Linked DNA regions of Rhizobium rhizoryzae. The protein of the gene in region 1 binds, or shares a complex with, the protein of each later gene. Links are inferred from orthologs where the notes say so. Each region holds a gene or a part of one and is shown on either strand. Other genes may lie near its edges. The genes, in order: G6N80_RS07170 and tldD.

The links.
Region 2: the proteins of G6N80_RS07170 (region 1) and tldD are in contact, whole or in part, in a solved structure (PDB 5NJ9), measured with the Escherichia coli proteins. The link is inferred for Rhizobium rhizoryzae from one-to-one orthologs.

Annotation. Positions count from the first base shown.
Region 1 is NZ_CP049250.1:175,440-190,510, reverse strand. The notes cover bases 11,017-13,923. They hold G6N80_RS07170 (TldD/PmbA family protein), read left to right. Parts: upstream 11,017-11,750; coding sequence 11,751-13,097; downstream 13,098-13,923. Other genes in these bases: G6N80_RS07165 (3'(2'),5'-bisphosphate nucleotidase CysQ), read left to right, coding at 13,084-13,893; G6N80_RS07175 (monovalent cation:proton antiporter-2 (CPA2) family protein), read right to left, coding at 11,017-11,649. Also shown: G6N80_RS07220 (TIGR01459 family HAD-type hydrolase), read left to right, coding at 1-125; G6N80_RS07215 (bifunctional riboflavin kinase/FAD synthetase), read left to right, coding at 140-1,120; G6N80_RS07210 (BrnA antitoxin family protein), read left to right, coding at 1,164-1,403; ileS (isoleucine--tRNA ligase), read left to right, coding at 1,641-4,556; G6N80_RS07200 (hypothetical protein), read left to right, coding at 4,689-5,315; G6N80_RS07195 (nucleoside deaminase), read right to left, coding at 5,334-5,807; G6N80_RS07190 (pseudouridine synthase), read left to right, coding at 5,966-8,107; 16S rRNA (guanine(966)-N(2))-methyltransferase RsmD, read left to right, coding at 8,111-8,671; G6N80_RS07180 (patatin-like phospholipase family protein), read left to right, coding at 8,684-9,565; more of G6N80_RS07175, read right to left, coding at 9,850-11,016; G6N80_RS07160 (DUF4170 domain-containing protein), read left to right, coding at 13,953-14,192; waaA (lipid IV(A) 3-deoxy-D-manno-octulosonic acid transferase), read left to right, coding at 14,312-15,071.
Region 2 is NZ_CP049250.1:49,158-64,306, forward strand. Bases 10,965-13,949 are described here. They hold tldD (metalloprotease TldD), read left to right. Parts: upstream 10,965-11,741; coding sequence 11,742-13,157; downstream 13,158-13,949. Other genes in these bases: G6N80_RS06635 (invasion associated locus B family protein), read left to right, coding at 10,995-11,645; G6N80_RS06645 (bleomycin resistance protein), read left to right, coding at 13,165-13,593; G6N80_RS06650 (HAD family hydrolase), read left to right, coding at 13,627-13,949. In the rest of the region: G6N80_RS06565 (metal ABC transporter substrate-binding protein), read left to right, coding at 1-184; G6N80_RS06570 (Dabb family protein), read right to left, coding at 374-682; rnhA (ribonuclease HI), read right to left, coding at 729-1,169; G6N80_RS06580 (homoserine kinase), read right to left, coding at 1,166-2,137; G6N80_RS06585 (VanZ family protein), read right to left, coding at 2,242-2,589; ispH (4-hydroxy-3-methylbut-2-enyl diphosphate reductase), read right to left, coding at 2,699-3,703; G6N80_RS06595 (DUF1304 domain-containing protein), read right to left, coding at 3,712-4,077; G6N80_RS06600 (SURF1 family protein), read right to left, coding at 4,125-4,862; G6N80_RS06605 (DUF983 domain-containing protein), read right to left, coding at 4,888-5,268; G6N80_RS06610 (cytochrome c oxidase subunit 3), read right to left, coding at 5,390-6,265; G6N80_RS06615 (cytochrome c oxidase assembly protein), read right to left, coding at 6,322-6,927; G6N80_RS23485 (hypothetical protein), read right to left, coding at 6,955-7,089; G6N80_RS06620 (heme o synthase), read right to left, coding at 7,089-8,045; ctaD (cytochrome c oxidase subunit I), read right to left, coding at 8,110-9,801; coxB (cytochrome c oxidase subunit II), read right to left, coding at 9,815-10,699; more of G6N80_RS06650, read left to right, coding at 13,950-14,319; G6N80_RS06655 (sulfite exporter TauE/SafE family protein), read left to right, coding at 14,404-15,149. UniProt on the Escherichia coli protein: Metalloprotease involved in CcdA degradation. Suppresses the inhibitory activity of the carbon storage regulator (CsrA).

The DNA.
Region 1 (15,071 bases):
ACGTCTCTGGCGGTATTCACGCCGCTGAATATACGGTCAATGGCCAGACGGACGAGGCGATCCTCAACGCTTACCTGAAGCGGGAAGGGGCGACGCCGAAATGGTGGATGCCGCGGCTGGCGTAATGGGTGCCTGAACGATGACCGTGTTTCACCGAAATGAGAAGAAAGAGCCGCTGCCCGATACGCTGAAGGGTGGTGTCGTGGCGATCGGAAACTTCGATGGCGTGCACCGCGGCCACCGCAGCGTGCTCGAACGCGCGCTGGAGATCGCTGAACAGCGCGGTGTGCCCGCATTGGTGTTGACCTTCGAGCCACATCCACGCACGCTGTTCAAGCCGGACCAGCCGGTTTTTCGGCTCACTCCAGCGCCACTGAAGGCGCGACTTCTGGAGGCCATGGGCTTCCGCTCGGTCATCGAATATCCGTTCGATGCGGAATTTTCCAAGCGTTCTGCCGAGGAATTCGTGCAGTCTGTTCTGAACGATTGGCTGCAGGCCAGTTCCGTGGTCACCGGTTTCGATTTCCACTTCGGCCGTGGTCGCGAAGGTGGCCCTGCATTTCTGATGGATGCGGGCCGACGCTACGGTTTCGATGTGTCGCTTGTTGATGCTTTCCGCGACGAAAATGCCGAGGTGGTTTCATCCAGCCGCATTCGGGACCTGCTAATTGCGGGCGATGTTGCCGAGGCTGCCGGACTTCTCGGCTATCGCTACACGGTGGAAGCCGAAGTGGTGCATGGCGAAAAACTGGGCCGCACGCTCGGCTATCCCACGGCCAACATGCGCATAGCACCCGAAGCCGGTCTGAAGCCGGGGATTTATGCCGTGCGCTTCCGGCGCGCGGACGGCACCATTCATGATGGTGTCGCGAGCTATGGTCGCCGCCCCACGGTGACGGATAACGGTGCGCCGCTGCTGGAAACCTTTGTGTTCGATTTTTCCGGCAGTCTGTACGGCGAAATCTGTGCCGTTTCCTTCTTCGGCTATCTGCGCCCGGAACTAAAATTCGATGGGCTCGACCCCTTGGTAGAGCAGATGAAGCGGGATGAGGAAGAGGCTCGCGCGCTGCTGGCTGGTGTCCAGCCGCTTGGTCCCGTCGATCGTGTCATTGCGTTTTGACTTGCCGCTCCTTCATTGAAACTCCTGTAAGGAAACCAGATCCATGGCCTCTACACCGCGCAGACCGGTCAACCCGATGGAGGCCGCCGAAGCCCTGTTCAAGCCCGCCAAGAAGCAGGCTGCACCGGCAGTTGAGCGTCGCTCTCCGCCCAAGGTGAAGGAAATGGTGTCCATCAAGCTCGACAGCGACGTGCTTGAGCATTTCCAGAATGATGGCCCCGGTTGGCAAGAGCGCATCAATGATGCTCTTCGCGCCGTGGTGGATGCACAGAAGGGTGAGTAGAATATCCCGGACGGCGCCCTCGCAAGCCCCTTTTCTTTATGGCGAAAAACCCCTAAAGAACCGGGCATCATGAACGTTTTTGCTGCGGCCTCCTTGAAGCGAATTATCGGCCCGGCCTTTCCAGCCGCCTGAACGGTAGCGGAAAGGTCCGGGTTTTCCGTGCTGGTTCCAGCGCGACGTGCCGCCAGTTTCCTTATCCTGCGACCGACCGAGCGTCGCTTTTCCGATGGCTGATCCATGACCGACATCAAGACCGATACCGCAGACAAGCAAGATTATTCGTCCACCCTGTTCCTGCCCGAGACCGATTTCCCCATGCGCGCCGGCCTTCCCCAGAAGGAGCCGGAAATGGCGAAGAAGTGGAAGGACATGGGGCTTTACAAAAAGCTTCGCGCCTCCGCCGCTGGCCGCGAGAAGTTCGTTCTCCATGATGGCCCTCCTTACGCCAACGGCAACATCCATATTGGCCATGCGCTGAACAAGGTGCTGAAGGACGTCATCACCCGCTCGTTCCAGATGCGCGGCTTCGATGCCAATTATGTTCCCGGCTGGGATTGCCACGGCCTGCCGATCGAATGGAAGATCGAGGAAAAATATCGCGAAAAGGGCAAGGACAAAAACGAAGTCCCGGTCAACGAATTTCGCCAGGAGTGCCGCGAGTTCGCGCAAGGCTGGATCAACATCCAGTCGGAAGAGTTCCGCCGTCTCGGCATCGAAGGTGATTTCGATAATCCCTACACGACCATGGCCTTCCACGCGGAAGCCCGCATCGCTGGCGAACTCCTGAAGATCGCCATGAGCGGCCAGCTCTATCGCGGCTCCAAGCCCATCATGTGGTCGGTTGTCGAGCGCACGGCGCTGGCCGAAGCGGAAGTGGAATATGCCGAGGTCGAAAGCGACACGATCTGGGTGAAGTTTCCTGCCGTTGGTGCATCAGGCGATCTCGACGGTTCGTTCGTCGTCATCTGGACCACAACGCCCTGGACGATCCCGGGCAACCGCGCGATCTCCTATTCGTCACGCATCGAATACGGCCTTTACGAAGTCACTGCGGCTGCGAACGACTTCGGTCCTCGTCCAGGTGAAAAGCTCATCTTCGCCGACAAGCTTGCAGCGGATGCTTTTGCCAAGGCGAAGCTGGAGTTCAAGCGCGTTCGTCAGGTCTCGGCGCAGGAACTTGGCTCCATCACCTGCGCCCATCCGCTCGCACACCTTGGCTACACCTTCAAGGTGCCGCTGCTCGATGGCGATCACGTTACCGATGATGCCGGTACGGGCTTCGTGCACACGGCGCCAAGCCATGGTCGCGAAGACTTTGATGCCTGGATGGGGCACGGCAAGGCGCTTGCCGAGCGCGGCATCGACACCAAGATCCCGTTCCCCGTTGATGATGCAGGTTTCTACACGGAAGAAGCGCCCGGCTTTGGCCCTTCGGCTGAAGGCGGTGCTGCGCGTGTTATCGACGATAACGGCAAGAAGGGTGATGCCAACAAGCGTGTGATGGAAGCGCTGATCGCCGCCAACAACCTGTTTGCCCGTGGCCGTATCAAGCATGAATATCCGCATAGCTGGCGCTCCAAGAAGCCGGTCATCTTCCGCAACACGCCGCAATGGTTTGTCTATATGGACAAGGATTTGTCCGATGGCACGACACTGCGCACGCGCGCCCTCTCGGCCATCGACCAGACCCGTTTCGTGCCTGCCGGTGGTCAGAACCGCCTGCGCGCCATGATCGAGCAGCGCCCGGATTGGGTGCTTTCCCGTCAAAGAGCGTGGGGCGTGCCGATCTGCGTCTTCGCCGATGCTGAGGGCAATGTCCTGAAGGATGAGAAGGTCAATGCCCGTATTCTCGAAGCCTTCGAGAAGGAAGGGGCAGACGCCTGGTTCGCTGCCGGTGCCAAGGAACGCTTCCTCGGCAACGAGCATGACGGCGACAAGTGGAAGATGGTCACCGACATCCTTGATGTCTGGTTCGATTCCGGTTCCACCCATACCTTCACCTTGGAAGATCGTCCGGATCTGAAGTGGCCGGCGGATGTCTATCTGGAAGGCTCCGACCAGCATCGCGGCTGGTTCCATTCCTCGCTTCTGGAAAGCTGCGCAACGCGTGGCCGCGCGCCGTACAACGCCGTCATCACCCATGGTTTCACCATGGCGGAAGATGGCCGCAAGATGTCGAAATCGCTCGGCAACACGGTAACGCCGCAGGATGTGATGAAGGAATCCGGCGCTGATATCCTGCGCCTCTGGGTCATGTCGACCGACTATGCCGAAGACCAGCGCCTCGGCAAGACGATCATCCAGACGAACATCGATGCCTATCGCAAGATCCGCAACACCATCCGCTGGATGCTCGGTACCCTGGCCCATGACCATGGCGATGAGATCGCCTATTCGGATCTGCCGGAACTCGAAAAGCTGATGCTGCATCGCCTCAGTGAGCTCGATCAGTTGGTGCGCAAGGGCTATGACGAGTTCGATTTCAAGCGCATCGTCCGCGCTCTGTCGGATTTCGCCAACGTCGAGCTATCGGCCTTCTACTTCGATATCCGCAAGGATGCGCTCTATTGCGATGCGCCGTCTTCGGCTCGTCGTCGCGCGGCCCTTTTCGTCATCCGCAAGCTGTTCGATTGCCTCGTGCTGTGGTTTGCGCCAATGATACCGTTCACCACGGAAGAGGCATGGCTGTCGCGTGATCCGTCCGCCACGTCCGTGCATCTCGAACAGTTCCCGGCAATTCCGTCGAACTGGGCAAACGAGACGGTTTCGGAAAAGTGGAAGCAGGTGCGCGCCGTTCGCCGTGCCGTGACAGGCGCTCTGGAAATCGAGCGCAAGGAAAAGCGCATCGGCTCTTCGCTGGAAGCCGCACCCGTCGTGCACGTGGCTGATCCGGAGCTTCTGAAGGCGCTGGAAGGTCTCGATTTCGCGGAAATCTGCATCACCTCGGATATTTCCGTGGTGGCAGGAGAAGGTCCGGCAGAGGCATTCCGTCTGGACGATGGCACCAAGGTTGCGGTCGAGCCGAAGCTTGCGGAAGGCGTCAAATGCGCCCGTTCGTGGAGGATCACCAAGGATGTCGGTTCCGATCCGGCATACCCGGATGTCTCGGCGCGCGATGCCGAGGCGCTGCGTGAACTGGCCGCATTGAAGTGAGTGAAGAATACCGGATGATTGCGCTTTGCCGCGTCATCCGGTAAGTCTGCCTGAAATTGGCCGGATTTTTCGGCCAATCGGGGTTTTGAGTGATCTCGCGCGCCAGGACGGGGCGCGTCTGGAAGGGTTGGTATGAAGACGTTGCAGGCAATTCGTGTAAGGCTCGGCCTACTCGCCGCGGCTGCGGCAGTGGTTGGTTTGTCCGGCTGCGTTTCGAGCCCGACCTATGGAACGAGCAAGACCGCCGGCGAGCAGTTGGTGGACGATCTGGGTTCCGCCATTTCGCTGGGTCCGGAAGACAAGCCAAGCACCAAGTACAATCCGCGTCCCGGTCTGGTGGTCAACAAGGCCCGCACGGATAACCTGCCGCAACCGCAGACCTCGCTTGCAAGCCGCGAAGCAAATCCGAACTGGGTCGAGTCCCCGGAAGAAACACGCGCACGTCTGCGTGACGAGGCGGAAGCCAACAAGAACAACCCGCATTATCGCTCGCCTCTGCTGGCTGGTGATGGCAAGGCCGGTACGATGACCGAGGCCCAGAAGTGGGAAGCCTTCCGTCAGGCCAAGGCCAATGCGGAAAGCCCGGGCATTGCGGGTCAGCGCCGCACGCTCACCGAGCCGCCGGTTCAGTATCGCGTGGCCGATAGCGCCAACCTGACCGATCTCGGCGAACCGGAACTGAAGAAAGAGCGTGAGCGCAAGAAGTCTGCCGCTGCCGCTTCTTCCAACTCGTCGTCCTGGTGGAACCCCTTCAAGTAAGGGGCTCCCGTCCCAGCGTCAGCCTTTGCCCGAAAATGCGCCATCTCGCTTGGCCTGGAAGAAATCCACCAGCAAGCGAGAAGTTGTCGTCTCTGCGAAGCCGGAATAGACATCCGGCGAATGGTGGCAGGTCGGCTGGTTGAAGAAGCGGACGCCGCTTTCCACCGCTCCCCCTTTGATATCTCTGGCGCCGTAATAGAGCCTGCGGATGCGCGCAAACGAAATGGCCGCCGCACACATGGTGCAGGGTTCGAGCGTGACATAAAGATCTGCGCCGACCAGCCGCTCTTGTCCCAAGGCCTCGCAAGCCATCCGCAACGCCACGATTTCCGCATGCGCCGTGACATCGTTCCGCTCACGGGTGCGATTTCCGCCGCGTCCGACGATCTCGCCATCCAGCACCACAACCGCGCCGATCGGCACCTCATCGCGCTCTTTCGCCCGGATTGCCTCCTCGATCGCCGCATTCATGAAACGATTTGTCCCGCTCATGCGGCGATTCCCTCTTAACCCGGCGGGCCTGACCTGATAGGAACGGTCCCAACCTGCGTCGCGCCGGTTCAACCGAGATGCGACAAGACGTCAGTACAGTCAACACACGCACTTAAGGTAGGACGCGATGTCCCACCCTCGCTTCAGGCAAACAACATATGAGCTTTAAAGACAAGCCGAAGCGCGAAGGAGGCAAGCCCTTCGATCGCGACAGGAAGAAACCAACCGCAGCCCGCAAATCCGATGATGGCGCGTTTTCCGCAAAGAAGGGCCCTCAGAAGCCCTTCCGCAAGCCAGCCGTCGATGCGTCGGCTGTGGCTGCTGCGACAGCGGACAAGCCGGAGCGCATTTCCAAGATCCTGGCGCGCGCAGGGATTGCCTCTCGCCGCGATGTCGAGCGCATGATCATGGAAGGCCGCGTCAGCCTCAACGGAACGGTGCTGGATACGCCCGTCGTGAACGCGACCCTGGCCGACAAGATCGAAGTGGATGGCCAGCCGATCCGCGGCATCGAGCGCACGCGCCTGTGGCTCTACCACAAGCCTGCCGGTCTGGTGACCACGAATTCCGATCCGGAAGGGCGTCCGACAGTCTTCGAAAACCTGCCGGAAGAACTGCCGCGCGTGATGTCGATCGGCCGTCTCGATATCAATACCGAGGGCCTTCTGCTGCTGACCAATGATGGCGGTCTGTCCCGGGTGCTGGAACTTCCCACCACAGGCTGGCTGCGCCGCTATCGCGTGCGCGCCCATGGCGAAGTCAGCCAGGAGCAACTGGACAAGCTGAAGGACGGCATTGCCGTCGATGGCGTCCTCTATGGCGCAATCGAAGCGACGCTTGATCGCACCCAAGGCCACAATGTGTGGATCACCATGGGTCTTCGTGAAGGCAAGAACCGCGAAATCAAGAACGTGCTGGGTGCTCTGGGGCTCGACGTCAACCGCCTGATCCGCATCTCCTACGGGCCGTTCCAACTGGGCGATCTGCCGGAAGGCCATGTGGTGGAAGCGCGCGGCCGCATGCTGCGCGATCAGCTTGGCCCACGTTTGATCGAAGAGGCCAAGGCCAATTTCGACGCGCCGATCTACAACAATCCGCCGCCGGACGAGGACAAGCCCGAGGTGAAGGCTCCTCGTGCCGAGAAGGCCTGGGGTGCTGGTGAGAAGCGTACTGCTGAAAAGCCCGCTGGCCATCGCGATGATCGCGATGCACCGCGCGGCGAGCGTCGCGAGGGCGGCAGGTTTGGCGATAAGCCCGGCTTTGGCGAAAAGCCAAAGTTTGGTGACAAGCCGAAGGGTCGCGGCGACGGCAAGTTTGCTGGCAAGGGCAAGCCTTCCGGCAAGTTCGATAGCCGGTCCGGTGGCCGCGACGATCGTTTCGAAGACGAGAAGCCCAAAAAGCGTGCGCCCATGGGCACATCCCGCACAGCCAACGTCTGGATGGCGCCCGGCGCTCGTCCCACCAAGGATGGAGGCGCTGGCAAGAGCTCGGCGCGCGCCGAGGCGGAACGCCTGTTCAACAAGCCGACCGAGGCTCCGCGTCGTCCCAACATCAACCGTGTCGAAGGTGACAGCGACTGGATCCGCGCCGAGGAAGCGCCGGCACAGCGTCGTTCTCGTGACGAGGATGGCGGCGGCTTCCGTGACCGCGGGGATCGTGGTGACCGTGGCGATCGCGGGCCACGCCAGGATCGCGGTGACCGCCCGTTCCGCTCAGAGCGCCCGGATCGTGGCGATCGTCCTGCGCGGGGAGAACGCCCCGAGCGTGGAGAACGCAGGGAAGGCGGAGACCGTTCATTCTCCGATCGTCCGCGGTCGAAGCCACCTTTCAGCAAGGATGCCGGCGGCGAGCGCCCGGCGCGCGAGGGCGGCGAACGCAAGTTCTCGCGTCCGCAGGGAGAACGCTCTGAAGGCCGTGGTCGTCCCTTCGGCGACAGGCCGGATCGCGGTGACCGTCCACAGCGCAGCGAGCGCGGAGATCGCGAAGGCGGACGCAGCGGGTTCGGCGGCAAGCCGGGCGGTCGCGCATCTGGCGAGCGTTCCTTCGGTGAACGGTCTGGCGGTGAACGGTCTGGCGGCGAGCGCTCGTTTGGCGAAAGATCGGGCAAGCCAGCGGGCAAGAGCTTCGGTGGCAAGCCTGCCGGAAAATTCGGCGGCAAACCCGGTGGCGCGGGCAAGCCGGGCGGTCGTCCCGGTGGTTCCGGCAAACCCGGTGGGCGTCCGGCTGGCGGTCGCGGTCCCGGTTCGGGCTCGCGCGGCGGCGCAGGTGGCAGCAAGGGTCCTCGCGGTCCGAGGGGCTAAGTCGTGCGCATTGTCGGTGGTGAATTCCGTGGCCGAAGTCTTGCCACGCCAAAATCAAACGCGATCCGGCCGACCATCGACCGGACGCGGGAGAGCCTGTTCAACATCATCAGCCATGTCTACCCGGAGGCCGTGGATGGCACCCGGGTTCTTGACCTGTTTGCCGGAACCGGCGCTGTAGGGCTGGAGGCTCTGTCGCGCGGCTGCCGGAGCGCACTGTTCGTCGAGAACGGCGTTGAGGGACGCGGTCTTCTGTGGGAAAACATCGAGCAGTTCGGCCTGCATGGCCGTGCTCGCATCTTGAGGCGGGATGCGACCAGTCTCGGTACCGTTGGAAACATCGAGCCGTTTCATTTTGTCTTCGCAGATCCGCCCTACGGTCAGGGTCTCGGCGAGCAGGCGCTTCTTTCCGCCCATAAGGGTGGCTGGATTGCACCGGATGCGCTGGTGGTTCTGGAGGAAAGGGCGGATGTGAGCGTGGCGTGTGATCTTGTTTTCCAGCCGCTGGAACAGAGGGTTTTTGGCGAAACCCGCATAGACTTTTTCCGCTACAAACCAGCCTGAAGGCAAAGCGCGATGACGACACGGATCTCCCCCGGCGCAGAGCATGTCGTCCCCTCAAATGGTGCTCCGCGCGTCGCCGTTGCTTTCGGCGGCGGGGGCGCGCGTGGCATTGCCCATATTGCCGTCATCGAGGCGCTTGATGAAATGGGCATTCGCCCGGTTGCGATTGCAGGTTCGTCGATCGGTGCAATCTTTGGCACCGGCATGGCGGCAGGAATGAGCGGCGCCGAGATCCGCGACTATACGCTGGAAACGGTCGGCAACCGCAACGCTGTTTTCAACCGCCTTTGGTCGCTCGGTCCGGCCAGTATGCGTGATGGCATCGGCGGCTTCCGCCTCGGCCATTTCAACCTGGAGCGCATTCTGGAGGCGTTCCTGTCTCCGGCAATTCCGCAGAGCTTCGGCGAACTGTCCATTCCGATGAAGATCGCCGTCACCGATTACTACGGCCAGACGGAAGCCATTCTGGAAACCGGCGATTTGCGATTGGCCATAGCGGCCTCCGCGGCAATCCCCGGGCTTTTCATGCCGGTGCGGATCAATGGCCGCATCATGGTGGATGGCGGTATCTTCAACCCCATCCCCTGGGAACACCTGATGGAGGACTGCGACATCGTCATCGGTGTCGATGTCGTCGGCGCGCCGGAAGGCGATGGAACCCATCCGCCCAGCCGTTTTGATAGCATGTTCGGCGCCAGCCAGTTGATGATGCAGTCAGCCATCGCGCTGAAGATGAAGCTGCATCCGCCCCACATTTTCCTGCGCCCCTCTGTCAACCGGTTCCGCGTGCTGGATTTCCTGAAGGCACGGGAGATTCTCGAGGAGTCCCAGCCCATCAAGGATGAGTTGAAGCGCTCCTTCGAGAAGTTGATGGCACGCCGGGACCGCGACTGATACCAAATGTCGATGATATGAACCGATTGCGTGGGACCGGAGACCTTCATCCGAGGAGGAGCATACCGGAGAGCGATGCGCCTGCATCGGTCGAGGATTGCGACAAAGTCGGTGGAGGAAATCCGGCCCATCCAGAGGACCGGGCGCTTTTGGCCTTCGGACGTCGTCGAAAATCCACGCCGGACCTTCAGGTCCGACTGTGGTTTTCTTCTCGCCGCAAACCAAAATCGCTCCGGCGCAATCGGTCCCTATCATCGACATTTGGTATGAGATAGCCGCGCGGCTCAGGCTTGTCCCGCGGAATCGGCTTCGTGTGCCACCGGCTGCCTCTTCGGCTTGGTCAGAGGCTCCGGGCGAACCGGGCGCGTGTGGAGCATGTGCAGACCGGCAGTCAGACCCTCCGCTGCCTGTATCTGCAGCCGTTCCTCGTCCCGCCGACGGATATCGGCGCCGATCTCGGCGGCTTCCGTTTCCGTCTTTCCAAGCGCCTCCAGCGTTTTCTGGCCGAAGAGCAGGCCGGATTCCAGCGTTTCGCGGATCTCGTAATCCACCTCGCGTGCCCGCAACGAGATCGTGTGAATACGATCATAGGAGCGCACGAACAGTTTCACCTCTGGAAACTCGGACCGGATGAGATCCACGATCCTGTCGGTGATATCGCGGCGATGCGTACAGATCGCAACGATCTTCGCCCGCTCGATACCCGCTGCCAGAAGAACTTCCTTGCGGGCGCCATCTCCAAAGTAGATGCGAAAACCGAAGGAGCTTGCCTGCCGGATGCGGTCCGGTGAATCGTCGATCACGGTCACGTCGCGGCCCCCGGCGAGCAGAATCTGCGCGGCGATCTGGCCGAAGCGCGAAAAGCCGATCATCAGCACATCCGCACCCGCACCTTCGAAATCCTCTTCTATTTCTTCCCGCTTCTGCTCTCCGGTGAAATAGCGCCGCGCGAGTGCCGAACCCAAGGGCGTCAGCGCCATGGACAGCGTGACGCTGGCAATCAGCAGCGAGGATGCGCCAGCCGTCAGAAGACCGGCGGAGACCGCCGTGGTGAACAGCACGAAGCCGAATTCACCGCCCTGCGGCAGAAGTGCTGCGATGCTGGCCGAATCCTCCTTCGTCGAACCCCAGAGACGGCAGAGCACGTAGATTACCAATCCCTTGGCGATCATGAAGAATGGCACGCCGGCCACGATCAGAAGCAGGTTCGACAGGATGGCGTTGAGATCAAGGGAGAGGCCCACTGCCATGAAGAACATGGCGAGCAGCAGGCCGCGAAAGGGCTCGATATCTGCTTCCAACTCGTGGCGATAGGAGGATTCAGCCAGCATGATGCCCGCAAGAAAGGCGCCCATGGCCATGGAGAGGCCAACGAGTTGCATCAGTACGGCGGACCCCAGCACGACCAGAAGTGCCGCGGCAAGCATCACTTCGCGGGCGCCCGTGCGGGCAATCACCTGAAACATCGGCGTCAGCAGATAGCGACCTGCAACCACCATGGCTGCGACGGCGAGAATGGCGCGACCGGAATCGACAAGAATGGTCGATGTGCTGGCCTCCGGTCCCGAACCCAGAATGGTCACGAGTGCCAGAAGCGGCACGATGGCGAGATCCTGAAACAGCAGGATAGAAAAGGCGCGACGTCCATAAAGCGCGTTGGCTTCCCCATTGTCCGCAAGGATCTGCAGGGCAAAGGCGGTGGAGGAAAGCGCAAGGCCAAAGCCTGCAATCACGCTTCCTTGCCAACTGGCAATATTGGCGAGATAGGCGAGACCTGAAAGAAGCAATCCGGAGAACAGAACCTGCGCGGTTCCGAGAACGAAGATGTCGCCGCGCATCTGCCACAGGCGGGAGGGCTTCAGTTCGAGGCCGATGATGAAGAGAAGGAACACGACCCCGAGTTCTGAAACATGCAGTACTTCTTCCGGATCGGAGATCAGCCGCAGGATCGGCCCGATGACGATACCGGCTGCGAGGTAGCCCAGAACGGTCCCGAGACCCAGTTTCTTGAAGATCGGCGCGGCAAGCACGGCGCCACCCAGCAGAAGCAGGGTTTCGTTGAACAGTGGATCGGGTGTCGCCATGGAGCCTCTCGTCCGGATTGGGGGCTGACAAGAATCGCTTGTCGCACTTGATGCTTTGTTTAGTGCACAATACATGGTTCGTGAACGAAGGGTTTAAGCGAATGACATCCGAAATTGATTCCTCTGCCCTGGTGACCCGCGCCAGCGAACTTATCGATCTTGCCATGAAGGCCGGAGCCGACCAGGCCGATGCGGTCGTGGTACGCTCGCGCTCGCGCTCCGTCAGCGTGCGACTGGGCAAGGTGGAAAATACGCAGAGCGCGGAAAGCGATGATTTTTCGCTGCGGGTCTTTGTCGGCCAGCGCGTGGCAAGTGTATCTGCCAATCCTGGTTTTGATCTCAAGGCACTGGCAGAACGGGCCGTTGCCATGGCCAAGGTCTCGCCAGAAGATCGGTTCGCCTGCCAGGCCGATGAAAAGGACCTGGCGCACAGCTACCCCGATCTCGATCTCTTCGATCCGACCGAGGTTTCGACCGACACGCTGACCGATGCAGCACTGGCAGCAGAAGAGGCGGCCTTAGCTGTCGGCGGTGTGACGAATTCCTCCGGCGCAGGTGCTTCGGCCGGTGCTGGCGGTCTCGTACTGGTGACGTCGCACGGATTTTCCGGCAGCTACATGGCAAGCCGTTTCGGTTGTTCCGTCAGCGTGATCGCGGGCGAGGGCACGAAGATGGAGCGTGACTACGACTACGACAGCCGCCTCTACTTTGCTGAGCTGGACGATGCGCGTGACATCGGAAGACGGGCAGGCGAGCGCGTGGTAAAGCGCATCAATCCACGACAGGTACCAACGGCGAGCAACGTTACCGTTGTGTTCGATCCCCGCATTGCGCGGGGCTTCGTCGGTCATATTGCCGGTGCCATCAACGGCGCATCCGTGGCGCGCAAGACAAGCTTCCTGCGCGATCGCATGGGGCAACAGGTTTTGAAATCAGGCCTCAACATCACCGATGATCCGCTGATCGTGCGCGGCTCTTCCTCGCGCCCCTTCGATGGCGAAGGCGTCAAGGGTGAGCGCATGGTGATGATCGAGGACGGGGTGCTGAACCACTGGTTCCTGTCCACGTCCACGGGCCGGGAACTGGGACTGCCCACCAACGGTCGCGGCGTCCGGGGCGGCACGAGCGTCAATCCTGCATCCACTAATCTGGCCCTTGAGCCGGGTGACATCTCGCCGCAGGATCTGATCCGCAGTATCGGCAACGGCTTCTATGTCACCGAACTCATCGGTCACGGCGTCAACATGATCACGGGCGAATATTCCCGGGGCGCAACCGGCTTTTGGATCGAGAACGGCGAAATCACCTATCCGGTCTCCGAGGTGACGATTGCGTCCAACCTGAAGGATATGTTCATGCGGGTCACGCCAGCCAACGATATTGATCGAAGCTTCGGCACGGCTGCTCCTACCATCGCGATTGAAGGCATGACGCTTGCCGGACGCTGAAAACACCAGAACAGACTGGAGCGATGATCTCGCGCTGATCCGCCGTGCGGCGCGAGAGGCGGGTGAAATTGCCTTCGCTTTCTTCGGCCAGTCGCCTGAAGTCTGGTGGAAAACGGAGGGCGGACGATCCCCCGTAAGCGCGGCGGATTTCGCTGCAAACGACCGGCTTCAGGACATCCTGTTGAAGGCGCGCCCGAATTATGGCTGGCTCTCGGAAGAAACGGATGACGATGAGGCCCGTCTTACCGCCGAAACCGTATTTGTCATCGATCCGATTGACGGAACCCGCGCCTTCATCAATGGCGAGAAGACCTGGTGCGTCAGCGTGGCCGTTGTCCATCGTGGAGAGCCTGTCGCAGGTGTCCTGTTTGCGCCCGCTCTTGGTGAGGAACTGTATTCGGCTCTTGGACTGCCTGCCCTGAAGGATGGCGTCCCAATAGAAGTCTCCAAACCGCGCGAGGAAGGACTTCGGCAGATTGCGCTTCCGGAGGATATGCTGGCTCGCTTCCCGGACGATGTTCGAGATACCCTCAAGCGCATTCGCCACGTGCCCTCTCTTGCCTATCGCATTGCCATGATTGCGGATGGTCGCATTGACGGCACGGTGGTAAAGCGGAATTCTCACGATTGGGATCTTGCAGCGGCCGATGTAATCCTGCATCAGGCGGGCGGGCGCCTGGTCGATCTCGAAGGTAACCGCCTCGTTTACAATCGAAAGCGCGTGACTCACGAAGAGTTATGTGCAGGCGCCGAACATGTTCTGGAAAGCCTCGTCCGCGGTCTGCGATCCTGTTGACCTTTTTTGCGGAATGCCGCAGGAGAATAGGACGGGGGAGATTAAAGGATTGGGCGATTATGACCGATAAAGACGGCAAAAAGCAACTTCTTCACCTGGTTTTTGGCGGAGAGCTGGAAAGCCTCCAGAGTGTTGAGTTCAAGGATTTGAAAGCGCTCGACATCGTCGGCATTTTTCCGGACTATGCGAGTGCCCTGCAGGCCTGGAAGGCCAAGGCTCAGGCGACCGTTGATAACGCACAGATGCGTTACTTCATCGTGCACATGCACCGCCTTCTGGATCCACAATCCAACGACTGACGCAACCACGCCACTGGGTGCCGTTTTCGGCGCGTTTTTGACGTATTTTGACAGCATACGATTGCGGCATTCGGTTGGGGAGCGATTAAGTCGATGGTCTTGATGAGCGGATGGGGCAAGTGAGGAGCGGCATGGCGCAAGCAGCCCTTTTGGCGTACCGGCTGGCCGGAATCTGCGCCTATCCCCTCGCTGTCCCCTATCTTTCCTATCGCGCTTTCAAGGGCAAGGAAGACAGGGCCCGTCGGCTGGAGCGGTTCGGCCATCCCAGCCAGCCAAGGCCGCGCGGGCCTCTGGTCTGGGTGCATGCGGCAAGTGTCGGTGAAACCAATGCCGTCATCCCGCTGATCAAGGAACTGGTGCGACGTGAGATCCATGTTCTCCTGACGACCGGCACCGTCACATCCGCCTCGCTCGTGGAAACGCGTCTGGCAGGCGAGGTCATCCATCAATACGTTCCGCTCGATCTGAAATTTTCGGTCAAGCGCTTCATTGCCTATTGGCATCCGGACGCAGCCATCACGGCAGAGTCCGAAATCTGGCCGACAACGGTGGCAGAGCTCGCGCGCCGCAACATTCCGCAGATCCGGGTGAATGCGCGTATCTCGGACCGCTCCTTCGATCGCTGGAAGAACCATCTCTCCATTTCCGAGCTCTTGTTCGGCAAGCTCGCGCTCGTGGTTGCCCGCTCGGATGTGGATGCGGAACGCTTCAAGGATCTCGGCGCCTGGCCGGTGGTGATATCCGGCAACCTGAAGGGCGATAGCGATCCGCCGCCCTGTGATGAAGCCGTGGTTGCGCGTTACCGTGCCCAGATCGGCGATCGCCAGACCTGGGCGGCTATCTGCACTTTCGCAGGCGAGGAAGAGGGCGCTGCCTTCG
Region 2 (15,149 bases), 120 kb from region 1 along the record:
CTTCTTCGAAAACTCCAACGATCCGCGGCTGGTCAAGCAGGTGGCAAAGGCGACGGGCGCCAAGCCGGGCGGCGAGCTTTATGTCGAGTCTCTCTCCAAGCCGAAGGGGCCCGCCTCCACCTACGAGAAGATGTTCCGCTTCAACGTGGACCAGATGGCCGCTGCCATGGAGAAGGCGAGCTGACCATCACACAGATCCGGCGCAACCTGCTCCCCCTCACTTGGCAGGTCACCGGTCGAATGAGGGGGCTTGCCCAGCCCCCTCGTTCTGTCATTTTCTTGAAGCGTGTTGCTTCGCTCTTGACGCTTTATCTCTTTGTTTTATCGCATGTCGTGATCGCAAGACCGCTGCACACTTTTAGCTACGACATGCTCAAGTCTCGAAATCGAAGACCATCAATCCGGCGAGACCGCCATCGCAAGCCGCGACGAGGCGATCACCGACCGCAACATGCTCCGGATGAACGAGGTAGGCGTCACGCGCATCGGCGTTTTCGAACGTGACAACAAAGCCATCGCGAAAACCACCGCTCAGGCCTTCCGGCGAGACGTTCGGTCCGTGCTGGATCTCAACAATGCCGGGGATACGTTCCTTCAAGGCCGCAAGCGCCTCGAAAAGCGCCGCCTTTTCCTCTGCCGGCAGCGATGCTTTGAGACGCAGAAATACACAGTGCAGGATCATGCCGTCCCCTCCCATTTATAGCTTTCTTGCGTTGAGCCCGGTCGGTTCAACGCTTCTTGAACGGCTCCATGCCGAGCCTTGCCAGTTCGTCCGCCCGTTCGTTTTCCGGGTGACCCGCATGGCCCTTGACCCAGTGCCATTTCACCTTGTGCCGCTGGTTGGCGACATCGAGTTCCTGCCAAAGTTCACCATTCTTGACCGGCTTCTTGTCCGCCGTCTTCCAGCCGTTCTTCTTCCAGCCGAAGATCCACTTGGAGATGCCGTCCATCACATATTTGCTATCGGTATGAAGGTCGACCTCGCAGGGGCTCTTCAGCGCATTGAGCGCGCTGATCGCCGCCAGCAATTCCATGCGGTTATTGGTGGTTTCTGGCTCGCCGCCATAGAGTTCCTTTTCATTCTCCCCGTAGCGAAGAATGGCGCCCCAGCCACCCGGACCCGGATTGCCCGAACAGGCACCGTCGGTAAAGATCTGCACCTGTTTCATGCGGCGGGCTCCAGCCCATATTCGGATGCAGCTTCGATCGCGCGGTGAAAGCGCGATTTGCGCAGGTATTCGATCGGATCTTTCTTGACCACCAGAGCGCCCTCCGGCGTCGTCAGCCAGTCGTAAAGCCGCGTCAGGAAAAAGCGTAGGGCCGAGCCCCGGCACAGGACCGGAAGAGCCGCAATCTCATCTGCGTTCAAGGGACGAACGGACTGGTAACCGGCAAGAAGCGCGCTGCCCTTCGCGAAATTATAGGCGCCATCGGGCTGGAAGCACCAGGCATTCAGGCAGATGGAGACATCGTAGGCCAGAAGATCATTGCAGGCGAAATAGAAATCGATCAGTCCTGACAGGCGATCGGACAGGAAGAACACATTGTCCTGAAACAGATCGGCATGGATGACACCCTGCGGCAGATCCTGCGGCCAGTGGCTGACCAGATAGTCGAGCTCGGCGCCGATTTCCTGCTGAAGACCGGGCAGAACCTCATCGGCACGCGGGGCAGCCTTGGCCCACAGTTCCTGCCAGCCATTCACCGAAAGCGCGTTGCGGCGGGTAATCGAAAAGTCGCGTGCCGCCAGATGCATCTGCGCCAACGCAACACCTACGGCATGGCAATGCTGTGCTTCCGGCTTGCGCAGCCACATGCCTTCGAGGAATGAAATGAGCGCCGCCGGGCGACCCGACAGTTCACCGCAGATTTTGCCATCATGACGCGGCAGCGGCAGCGGGCAATTCAGGCCCTTCTGCGCAAGGTGCTGCATCAGCCCGAGGAAGAAGGGCAGATCACCTGCGTCGACCCGCTTTTCATAGAGTGTCAGGATCAGCGGATCCTTCGTGGTATGCAGCAGGAAATTGGAGTTCTCGACGCCCTCCGCGATCCCCTTGTAGGAGGTCAGTTCGCCCACATCATATTCGCTGAGAAAATTGCGAAGGTCGTTTTCGGTAATGTCGGTATAGACAGCCAAGAGCTCTGGTCCTGCATTCGATCCTGCGTTGGACATGAAATACACAGCAGGATGGCCCTGTGGCTAGTGCCGCGGGCACTTCAGGCACAGGAATTCTATCGGGTCTACAGCGGTCTTGACGTTCGATAGCGGTTGATCAGCCAGCCGGCGAGCAGGCCGAAAGCCGCGCCCGCCGCCTTGATCAGCGCGTCTCGCACTTCCGGATGGCGGGTCGGTTGCAGATATTGAAGCAGCTCGATGGCAAAGGCGGATGCGATGATGAAGGCCGTCGAAATCAGGAAATAACGGGGATAGGCCACGACGAAGAGGCAGGACAGCAGCGCAAACGCCAGCGCGCGGTCCACATTCACCGGCAGAACATCATGCGGGCGCAGGCCGATGGGAGAGACGGTTGCGAAAATAATGAAGGCAAGGGTCGACCAGGCCAGTATCTTGAAGAGCTTTTCCGACATGGTTCCGTGCTGGCTCGGGTTTTATCAGCGCTTAGTGACGGAAACCTGTGGCCAAGTAAAGGCGGAAGCTGCGACAGCGTTAATCGCAAGACTTGCGCCGGATCCCAACTCACCCGTTCACCCAGGCCATATCCTCGCGGGTCAGCTCGATATCGCGAAGCTCGCGGTTGACCAGGAAATGTTCGTTTTCTTCCGTTGTGATCGCCAATTCGACACTGGCATCGAAACGCTCCCGGAAGGCTTCGATGATTTCATCGACAATGACTTCCGGCGCCGAGGCACCGGCGGAAATGCCGAGCGTGCCTATCGTGCCGATGCTTTCCCAATCGATTTCGGAGGCCCGCTGAACCAGCAGAGACCGCGTGGCCCCTGCCCGCAGAGCAACCTCCACCAGCCGCTTCGAATTGGATGAATTCGGAGCACCGACAACTATGAAGAGATCGCAACCGGGTGCGGCCTGCTTCACGGCTTCCTGCCGGTTGGTGGTGGCATAGCAGATGCTGTCTGCCGAAGGCGCCGTCAGGTTTGGAAAACGCTCCTGCAGCTTGGCAATCACGCCCGCCGTATCATCGACCGAAAGCGTTGTCTGCGTCACATAGCCCAGATTGTCCGGATCCGATGGCTGGTAACCCCCGGCATCTTCCACGGTCTCAATCAGCGACACCGTTCCTTCCGGCAATTGCCCCATCGTGCCGATGACCTCCGGATGACCCGCATGGCCGATCAGCACGACGTGACGGCCAAGCCTCTGGTGGCGCATGGCCTGCTTGTGCACCTTAGACACCAGCGGACAGGTGGCATCGAGGTAGAACAGATTACGCGACTGCGCATCCTCCGGCACGGATTTCGGCACGCCATGGGCGGAAAACACCACGGGCTGATGCCGATGTTCCGCCGGGATCTCGTTCAGTTCCTCGACGAAGATGGCGCCCTTTGCCTCAAGCCCTTCCACGACATAGCGATTATGGACGATTTCATGACGCACATAGACCGGAGCGCCATACCGCTTGAGCGCCAGAACCACAATCTGGATTGCCCGATCCACCCCGGCACAGAAGCCGCGCGGGCCGCACAGGCGAATGTTGAGCGGGGGACGGGAAACCTGCATGTTCATCGACAAACCTAGCCAGCAATCAGCACAAAAATCAGGGCGATGGCCGCCGGAAGCGCCTGAATGACGAAGATCTTCCGGGAGGCCGTTGCCCCTCCATATAGGCCAGCGACCAGCACACAGCCAATGAAAAATAGCTTGAGCTGATAGGCAACCCCAGCATCGGGATGGACAAGCGCCCAGAGAAGCCCTGCGGCCAGGAAGCCGTTGTAGAGACCCTGGTTGGCCGCCATGACCTTTGTTGCTTCTGCCCGCTCGGGCGTCAGGCCAAAGGCCTTTCGTCCCCTGGGCTTGGTCCAGAGAAACATTTCGAGCACAAGAATGTAGATGTGCTCAAGCGCAACCAGCGCAACCAGACTATTTGCAATAACAGACATTCAAATCCCCCTCATAAAACAATGATATGCAACACCGCGATTGCCCTTCACCGGCCAGTCGGATCATCCTTTCGACGACGGAACACCATGGCAAGCGAGACCCCGACAAGCGCCGCAGCAAGGCCGTACCAGGTGACCGCATATTGCAGATGGTTATTCGGCAATTCGAACTGCGTGACGCCCGCTTTCGGCCAGCCGCCCGGGGGCTGCACGGCATCATCCGCATCGACAAAGAAGGGCACCACATTTACCGGATCGAGGTTCGTGGACCGCACCATCGCTGTCCAGTCCTTCCAGTAGAAGATGTTCTTCTGCAGATCGTTATCCGGCACAAGCGAGGATGGCTTGCCTTCCAATCGGTTGCGGAGGTAACCGGTCAAGGCGACGGTCCCCTGCACCTCTCCCGCCTGCCGTTTGTCCGCCTGCTTCAGATCATAGGGCACGAACCCCCGGTTGACGAAGAGCTCCCGCCTATCGGCCAGTCGCAGCGGCGTGTAGACATAAAAACCCGTGCGGCCAGCATCCGTGGCAAAGAAATGCCGCTCCTTGGTGTGATCGAAGACACCTTCGACACGCACGCGCAGATATTCCTGATCCTGCCCGGTTTTCAGCGCCGTTTCGGCATCGACCAGTTCGACCGGCGCCGCCTGACGGCGGGCCTCCATTTGCGCCAGTAACTGCTCTTTCCAGTGAAGGCGCTGGACCTGCCAGGTGCCGAGCGACAACAGGATGGCGAGAGCGACCAGAACCAGCACGGCGGAAACGAGCTTGCGACGAGGCGACATGCGGGGCGGCAGCGAAGGGGACTGATCAGCCACGGTCTATGCTGCCTTCATGGGCACTGTGCTTGTATTGCAAGGCAATCAGGACGCCCTTCAACAAGCGCAGCGAGCCAAGGCAGATGACGATGGAGAATGGTGCCGTGACGATGAAATGCAGCCAGATGGACGGGTGAAAGGTGAATTCGAACCAGAGCGCAAACCCGACCACCACGAATCCGACCAGCAGCATCACGAAAACCGCCGGACCATCGCCTGAATCCGCAAAGGAGTAATCAAGGCCGCAATTGCCGCAGGCAGGCCGAACCTTCAACAGGCCATCAAACAGCCTGCCTTGACCACAGCGCGGACAGGAACCGGACAGGCCAGCGCGGATTGCATCTTGCGGCGGGTAATGGGCTTCATCCTGCATTGTCAATCTATCCGCTAACTTTGCCTATTGTCTGCACCGACGTTACCCGCAGCCAAGGCGTCTGTCCAAATGGAAAAGGGCGACCAGAGCCGCCCTTTGCACATTCAAGTGAAGCGTTGGCTCAATGAGCCAACGGTGCTCCCCAACCACCCCAGATGTAGATGGTGAAGAACAGGAACAACCAGACCACGTCAACGAAGTGCCAATACCAGGCGGCGGCTTCGAAGCCGAAATGCTTCTGCGGTGTAAAGCCACCATTGACGGCGCGCAGCAGGCAAACGATCAGGAAGATCGTGCCAATCAGGACGTGGAAGCCGTGGAAGCCGGTGGCCATGAAGAAGGTTGCGCCATAGATCGAGTTCTTGAAGGCGAACGGAGCTTCGGCATATTCGTAACCCTGCACGAAGGAGAACAGAACGCCGAGCACCACGGTCAACAGCAAACCGTTGATCAGGCCCTTGCGGTCATTGTGCAGCAGGGCATGGTGCGCCCAGGTAACGCAGGTGCCGGACAGAAGCAGGATGACCGTGTTGTAGAGCGGCAGATGCCAGGGATCCAGCACTTCGATGCCCTTCGGAGGCCACTGGCCGCCGGTTGCAAGAACGCGGCTCGCCTGGATCGCTTCGTTGGCATAAAGGCTGGCATCGAAGAAGGCCCAGAACCACGCCACGAAGAACATGACTTCCGAGGCGATGAACATGATCATGCCATAGCGCAGATGCAGCGAAACAACACGCGTATGGTGGCCTTCGCGGCCTTCCTTGATCGTATCAGCCCACCAGCCGATCATCGTGTAGATGACGATGGCCAGACCGATGAAGAACAGCCACGGCGTGGCAAGGTTCAGGCCGAACATCTTGAATTCACTACCATGCAGGTAGCGCATGAAGCCCACACCGCCGAAGGTGAGAACGAAAGCACCGATGGAGGCAAGCAACGGCCACGGGCTTGGATCAATGATGTGGTAATCGTGCTTTTTCTGATGTGCGTCTGCCATGTCGAAGTCCCCGGTCTTTCTCCTCAAGCCCCCGCGCCAGGCGGAGGAGCCCTCTCTTACAGTTTACGGCCCGTCTCGCCCGTCTTATCCTGCAAACCGGCAACCGGCTTGGCCCCCTGGCTTGGATAGAACGTGTAGGACAGCGTAATAGTTCTGATATTCTTGGTTTCTTCTGCCTTGGTGATCTCTGGATCAACGAAAAACACCACCGGCATTTCCAGAGTTTCGCCTGGCTTCAGGGTCGTTTCCGTGAAGCAGAAGCACTGGACCTTGTTGAAATAGGCACCCGCCTCCATGGGCGTGACATTGAACACGGCCGTTCCGGTTACCGGTGTCGGCGATTTGTTCGTTGCCTTGTAGGTGATCTGCACCGTTTCGCCGATCTTCGGCTCAACGGAATTCTGCACCGGCTTGAACTCCCAGTTCAGCCCGGACGACGTATTCGCGTCGAAGGTAACCTTGACCGTCTGATCGAGAACCGTATCGGAAAACTGCTCGACCCGCTGGGTGGTGCCGTTATAGCCGGTCACCTGGCAGAACAGGCGGTACAGGGGAACGGAGGCATAGGCGGCGCCCACCATGCCGGCCACGAACACGACACAGCCGACGAGGATCGAACTGTTGTTCACCCGGCGCTGCGCTGGCTTTGCGGCTTCAGTCATGTGGCATCCTCCTCCCTTGCGTTCATCTCAGCCCACGTGTCCGATCTTGATCAGCGTCACGATATAGAAGATGACCACGAGCGCGCCGAGCACCACGCCCAGCGCGATGTTGCGACCACGCCGGGACTTTTGCTGCTTTTCATTGAGCTTGATCGTTTCCATCAGAGCAGCCCTCCCATGGGACCGAAGATCGCGGCTGCAAAATGCGAAGCCAGCAGACCGCAGAAGATGACGAAGAGATAGAGCACCGAATAGGCAAACATCCGCTTTGCCTGTACCATCTTTTCGTCGCCATCCGGCATACGCCAGACGGCGATGGAACAGAGAATGAAGATGGCCCCCAGGACGGCCGCGAAGGCCCCGTAGGCCCACCCAACCAGCCCGGTCAATGTCGGTGCGACGCCCACCAGAGCAGTCAGGACTGCATAGACGATCATCTGAAGCTTGGTGGACCGTTCGCCTGCAACATTCGGCATCATTGGGACGCCAACGGAGCCGTAATCGCGCATCTTGAAGAGAGCGAGTGCCCAGAAGTGCGCGGGCGTCCAGAGGAAAATGATAAGGAACAGCAGGACGCTGTCGAGGGAGACGCCGCCGGTGACGCAGGCCCAGCCAATCATGGGCGGAAACGCGCCGGATGCACCACCAATGACGATGTTCTGCGGGGTCGAGCGCTTGAGCCACATCGTATAGACGACGGCATAGAAGAAAATGGTGAAGGCCAGCAGGCCCGCGGCGAACCAGTTGACCACAAGGCCGAGGATCGCAACCGAGAATGTGGACAGCGTCAAGCCGAAGGCGAGCGCTTCCTGCGGCAGGATGCGGCCATCCGGGATCGGACGGCGCGCCGTGCGGCTCATGACGGCATCGATATCGGCGTCATACCACATGTTGAGAGCGCCGGATGCGCCCGCGCCAACGGCGATGCACAGAATGGCGATGGCACCGATGAAGGGATTGATGTGGCCCGGAGCCAGCATCAGTCCGGCAAAGGCCGTGAACACTACAAGCGACATCACGCGCGGCTTCAAGAGCTCGAAGAAATCGCGAGCGCCAGCTTCCGAAAGACGAACCTGATCGTCTCCTCCAAGGCCCGCGTGATGATCGACTGTGGTCATGTTCAAATCCTAACTCTACCGGAAGCGGCGCAGGGTTGCCGCGCCGCCTCTTATTGTCCTGCGCTTACTTGATGCGCGGCAGTTCTTCCCACTGGTGGAACGGCGGCGGCGAAGACAGCTGCCATTCCAGCGTGGTTGCACCTTCACCCCACGGGTTGTCACCGGCAACGCGCTTGCGCGCAAAGGCTTCCCAGATGCCGTATAGGAACACCAGAACACCGACGAAGGAGATGTAGGAACCGATGGAGGACACGTAGTTCCAGCCAGCGAAAGCATCCGGATAGTCGATGTAGCGGCGCGGCATGCCCGCAAGACCGAGGAAGTGCTGCGGGAAGAACACGAGGTTCACGCCGACGAACATGACCCAGAAATGCAGGTTGCCGATCGCTTCGGAATACATGTAGCCGGTCATCTTCGGGAACCAGTAGTACCAGGCTGCGAAGATGGCGAAGACTGCGCCGAGCGACAGAACGTAGTGGAAGTGCGCGACGACGTAATAGGTGTCATGCAGAGAGCGGTCGAGACCGGCATTGGCCAACTGAACGCCCGTGACACCACCGACCGTAAACAGGAAGATGAAGCCGATCGCCCAGATCATCGGTGTGCGGAAGGTCAGTGAACCGCCCCACATCGTTGCGATCCAGGAGAAGATCTTCACGCCCGTTGGAACGGCGATGACCATGGTTGCGAACACGAAGTAGCGCTGCGCATCGAGCGACAGGCCGACCGTGTACATGTGGTGCGCCCAGACGATGAAGCCGACGGCGCCGATGGCCACCATGGCATAGGCCATTCCGAGGTAGCCGAAAACCGGCTTTCTGGAGAAGGTGGACACGATGTGGCTGATGATGCCGAAGCCGGGCAGGATCAGGATGTAGACTTCCGGATGACCGAAGAACCAGAACAGGTGCTGGTAGAGGATCGGGTCACCGCCACCTTCCGGCGCGAAGAAGGTCGTGCCGAAATTGCGGTCCGTCAGAAGCATGGTGATGCCACCTGCCAGAACCGGCAGGGACAGAAGCAACAGGAATGCCGTGACCAGAACTGACCAGGCAAACAGCGGCATCTTGTGCAGGGACATGCCCGGCGCGCGCATGTTCAGGATCGTGGTGATGAAGTTGATGGCACCGAGGATGGAAGACGCGCCCGAGACGTGAAGCGCGAAGATCGCCAGATCGACGGCCGGACCGGGCTGACCGGATGTCGCGAGCGGCGGATACATGGTCCAGCCACCGCCGACGCCGAACGCGCCTGCCGGACCTTCCACGAACATGGACAGGACGAGCAGCAGGAAAGCCGGGACGATGAGCCAGAAGGAGATGTTGTTCAGACGCGGAAACGCCATGTCCGGCGCGCCAATCATGATCGGGATCATCCAGTTGGCAAAGCCGCCGATGAGAGCGGGCATGACCATGAAGAAGATCATGATGAGTGCGTGGGCGGTGGTGAACACATTGTACATGTGCTTGCCGCCGTCGATGGCAGCATCACCCTGGAAGCCGTAGACCATGGATGCCAGACCGTGGAAGATCTGGATGCCAGGCTCCTGCAGCTCCATGCGCATGGCGACTGACATGAGGCCGCCGACGATGCCTGCCATGATCGCGAAGATCAGGTAGAGCGTGCCGATATCCTTGTGGTTGGTCGAGAAGAACCAGCGGGTAAAAAAGCCCGGCTTGTGATCGTGATGGTGATCATCGTGAGCATGCGCGCCGTGCGCGGCATGCTGATGATCATGTGCGGAAGGTCCAGCCATTGTCCCCACTCCCTTACTTGATTTCCGCGGAGGCCAGCTTCACGCCGGTCTTGGCATCGGTTGCAGCCATGAGTGCCTTGTTGGCGCCCTGCAGATCGCTGCCGGCCTTGGCCATCCATGCCTTGTACTGCTCGTCCGAGACGACGCGAATGGCGATCGGCATGTAGGCGTGGTCCTTGCCGCAAAGCTCGGAGCACTGGCCGTAATAGAGGCCTTCCTTCTCGGCGCGGAACCAGGTTTCGTTCAGGCGGCCCGGGACGGCATCGATCTTGACGCCGAAGGCTGGCATGGCGAAGGCATGGATGACATCCGTCGGAGCAGCCGTCACCAGCATGCGCACAGTCTTGTTGACCGGCAGAACCAGTTCGTTATCGACGGCCAGCAGGCGCGGATAGACCTTTGGATCAACCTTGCCCGTTGCCGCGCGATCGGTTTCCTTCAGCATGTAGCTGTCAAAACCAACCGGATTTTCAGATCCCTGGTATTCATAGGACCACAGCCACTGCGTTGCAGTTGCCTTGACCGTCACGTCCGGATTTTCAGGAATGGTGAGCTGCGCGTTCAGAAGGTTGAACGACGGAATCGCAAGGAAAAGGAGAATGACGACCGGACCAAGCGTCCAGGCCACTTCGATTGCGGTATTGTGGCTCGTCTTGGATGGCACCGGATTGACGCTGGCGCGGAACTTCACCACGACCCAGACGATAAGCGCCAGCACGAACAGGGTGATCGGCACGATGAACCAGAGGCTGTAGTGCGAAAACCACCGGATTTCATGCATGATCGGCGATGCTGCCTGCTGAAGATCAAGCTGCCACGGCACAGGTTGATCCGCCCCTGCCCCCGAGGCAAAGAGCAGACAGATCGTCGCAGCCAAGGCTGCATAGGCTCTGTTCATCGATTTCTCTCCCCTTGCGTTTGATCTAGATCAGACCACAACGCAAATTCCCTAGCTATAGACCTCCGGTTCAACCACAGAATCACGCCTGCCGCAATATCCGTAAAGGGGGTTGCGGGCGCTTGTTCGTGCGGCATTTTTGCCCAGAATCAATTTTAACCACAAAAGAGCCCGGAATTGCTGGCTTCCGGTTCGCTCCCCATTTTCGCCGCAGTCGCTTGAAATTACGAGAGGGCTTTTCATTCCCGCTCCCCGGCGACAAGAATAGCGCGACTGATTCGTTTGAGAGGTTTTCATGAAATTCCCGACCCTGCGCGCCGCCACAATGGCCGCACTGTTGCCCTTGGCGCTTGCGGCGCAGCTCGTGGCAGAGCCCGTCCAGGCCCAGACGTCATCGGGAGACAAGCAACCTCGTCCCACGCAGTCTCCAGCGCCGGCGCAACCGGCGCCAGCTTCCCCGTCTGCCGGTTCCGCGCCGAGAACCTCCCCTCCTCAGACTGGCTCGCCGGCAGCACCCGGCACCGTGCGCGAGAGCCATGGCGCCTGGTCGATCCTATGCGACAAGCCCGCGGGTTCTTCCGTCGAACAATGTGCGATGATGCAGAACGTCATCGCCGATGATCGCCCGGAAGTCGGCCTGTCCGTCGTCGTGCTGAAGACCGTGGACCGCAAGGCCCGCATTCTGCGCATCCTCGCGCCGCTCGGCGTTCTTCTGAAGGACGGCATGGATCTCTTCGTCGACGGCAACAATATCGGTCGCGCCTATTTCACGCGCTGCTTCTCCGAAGGGTGCTATGTGGAAGTCGAAATCGACGACGAGTTGATGAAGATCCTCAGGGCTGGCAAGAACGCAGTTTTCGCGCTTCGGGAATCCGTTGATCAAGATCGCGTCGGCATTCCGATCGAGCTGTCCGGTTTTGCCCAGGGCTACGACGCCCTGCCTTGAACCATACTCGTTCCGCTGACTTTTTCTTGCGCGTTCGCGAGTGTGCTCCTACATCGAAGTCCAGGCCGACCGTCTGGATCGGCGAAGGAGTTAATCATGACCACCGACCTTATCAATCTGTTCGATTGCGATGAAACGCGCTTGCGCGCCATGCTCTCCGAAGCGCTGAGCGGCGCGGATGATGGCGAGCTTTTCATCGAGCATGCGCAGGCAGAAGCGCTGACCTTCGATAACGGGCGGCTTAAGGGCGGTTCCTTCAATACAGACCAGGGTTTCGGCCTTCGGGCCGTGGCAGGCGAAGCAGTGGGCTATGCGCATGCGGGCGAACTCTCGGCCTCGGCATTGACGCGTGCCGCCGATGCGGTGAAGGCGGTGACGCGCGGCTATGCAGGCACCTATTCGGCGGCACCGCAACGCACCAACAAAAAGCTTTATGGCGACGAAAACCCGATCGGCTCTCCCACCTTCGAAGAGAAGGTGAAGCTTCTGACGGAGATCGACGCCTATCTGCGCAACAAGGATCCGAAGGTCCGGCAAGTGACCGCCTCGGTTGCGGCAAGCTGGCAGGTCGTCAATATTCTGCGCGCCGACGGTCATCTGGTTACGGATGTCCGCCCGATGACGCGCGTCAATATTTCGGTGATTGTCGGTGAAGGCGATCGCCAGGAAAGCGGATCGTCGGGCAAGGGCGGCCGCATCGGTCTCACGGATTTTCTGCTGAACGGCAACTGGCAACAGGGCGCCGATGAGGCGCTGCGGCAGGCCCTGACCAATCTGGAAGCGGTCGACGCACCGGCTGGCACCATGGATGTCGTCCTGAGTTCCGGCTGGCCGGGCGTGATGCTGCACGAAGCTGTCGGCCACGGCCTGGAAGGTGATTTCAACCGCAAGAAAACCTCCGCTTTTGCCGGGCTTCTGGGCCAGATGGTAGCCGCACCCGGCGTGACCGTCGTGGACGATGGGACAATCGACAACCGTCGCGGTTCGATCACCGTCGACGACGAAGGCACGCCGTCGGCCTACAATGTGCTGATCGAAAAGGGCAAGCTCGTCGGCTATATGCAGGACCGGCAGAATGCCCGGCTGATGGGCATGAGCCCCACCGGCAATGGCCGCCGCCAGGGCTACGCCTACCAGCCCATGCCGCGCATGACCAACACCTACATGCTGGGTGGAGACAAGACGCCGGAAGAAATCATCGCCTCGGTCAAGAAGGGCATTTATGCCGTTTCCTTCGGCGGCGGACAGGTGGACATCACTTCCGGCAAGTTCGTGTTCGATTGCACGGAAGCCTATCTCATCGAGAACGGCAAGGTTGGTCCCGCCATCAAGGGCGCAATGCTGATCGGCAACGGACCGGATGCCATGCAGCGCGTTTCCATGGTCGGAAACGACACCAAACTGGATACCGGGATCGGCAATTGCGGCAAGGCAGGTCAATGGGTGCCAGTCGGCGTGGGCCAGCCGCATCTGCGCATGGATCAGGTCACGGTCGGCGGTACGAAGGCGTGAAAGAGTGATGAACGAAAACGCGCTGGTGCCTGAACTGGCGGTTTTCGACTGGTCCGTCAGCCGCGACTTCTACGTTGAGCTCATAGGCTTTGATGTTCTCTATGAACGAGCAGAGGAAGGTTTCAGCTTTCTGACACTCGGCACAGCGCAACTGATGATCGACCAGATCGGTCTGGGTCGGACTTTTGGAAATGAAGGCGCGCCGCTCGAACGGCCTCTCGGACGCGGCATGAACCTGCAGATCCGGGTCAGCTCAATTCAGCCGATCCTAAATCGTCTGGCCAAATTGCACTATCCGTTGTATCTGGCCCCGGAAGAAAAGTGGTATCGCCGTAACGATCAAGAGCTTGGACAGAAGCAATTCATCGTTGCCGATCCCGATGGCTATCTGCTTCGCCTGTTCGAAGAATCAGGAACAAGGCCGATCTCGCCCTGAACCAGACACACGCGACCAGGCAAAGTTGATCTTATGCATCTATCCCTCCCCCGCCCTCCGAAAGCCGTCATCTTTGATATGGACGGCCTGCTGCTCGATACCGAAGTGCTGTATCGCCAGTCGATCATTTCGGCTGCGGCCCATCACGACCTGCCGATTGGTCCCTCGATCTACGAAGGCATGCTGGGGCGGCCGTGGATCAGTATCGCCGATCTGCTGCGTGAGCATTACGGCACGGACTTCGATGCCGATGCCTTCCGTCAGGTCTGGCTTGCCCATTTCGACCTCCTGACGGAAACCGAACTGCGCCTGAAGGCAGGCGTGAGCGAGCTTCTGGATGTACTTGACGCGCTTGAACTTCCGCGCGCCGTTTGTACCTCGTCGGCGCATTTCCAGGTCGAACATCATCTGGGGACGCTGGGTATTCTGGATCGCTTCCATCATGTCATCGCACAGGGCGACTATCCGCGTGGGAAGCCGCATCCCGAACCCTATCTGGCGGCTGCCGCGCGCATCGGGGTCGATCCTGCCGACTGCCTGGCGCTTGAGGATTCCTACAATGGCATCCGAAGCGCGGCCGGCGCCGGGATGATGGCTGTCATGGTGCCTGATCTTCTGCAGCCGACCGATGATATCCGTGCGATCTGCACGCAGGTGGCAGAAAGCCTTGTGCATTGCTGTGCGTTCTTCGATCAGCATCCGGCGCGTCGCAACCTATCTGCCTGATTGATCGGCGGATCAAATCTGTTTGTTTGACATCTTCAGGCTCAACGCGCTCATTGCGCATCATTTTTATCGTGATGCGGTCTGATGCTAGATAATTTTCTTATCAATCACCCTCTACAGCAGATTCTTCTTCTCAGTTTCGTCGCGCTCGTAGCAGGAACGGCGCGTGGCTTTTCGGGCTTTGGCGGCGGCCTGATCTTCGTGCCGCTGGCAAGTGCGCTGGCCTCGCCACAGGTGGCGGCGCCGGTTCTTCTGATCGTCGATGCCGTGATGACCGTCGGCATGCTGCCGGATGCCATTCGTCGCGCCAACCGTCGGGAGGTGGGCATGGTGGCCATCGGTGCACTGGTGGGCGTTCCCACGGGAACCGTGCTGCTGGCCTATGCGCCGTCCCTCTTCCTGCGCTGGTGCATTGCGGCCATCGTGCTTGGCCTGCTTGCCTTCCTGATCAGCGGATGGCGCTACCAGGGCAAACCGAAAACAGGCTTGAGCATTGGCACCGGATTGATCGCCGGTCTTTTCGGTGGCGTCGCACAACTCTCAGGTCCACCGGTTGTGGCCTATTGGCTGGGCGGTGCCATTCCCGCCGCACGGGTTCGGGCAAATCTCGTGGCCTATTTTGCCCTTTCAACCATCATCACCACGGTCTCCTATGTCAGCGCAGGACTGCTGACACTGGACGTCGTGCTGGTCTCCTGCGTTGCAGGCCCAGGCTACGGGCTTGGTATTCTGCTTGGATCGCGACTGTTCGGTCTGGCGGACGAGAAAACGTTCCGCCGCATCTGCCTGGCATTGATCGGTGCAGCGGGAGTGATCAGCCTGCCGGTTCT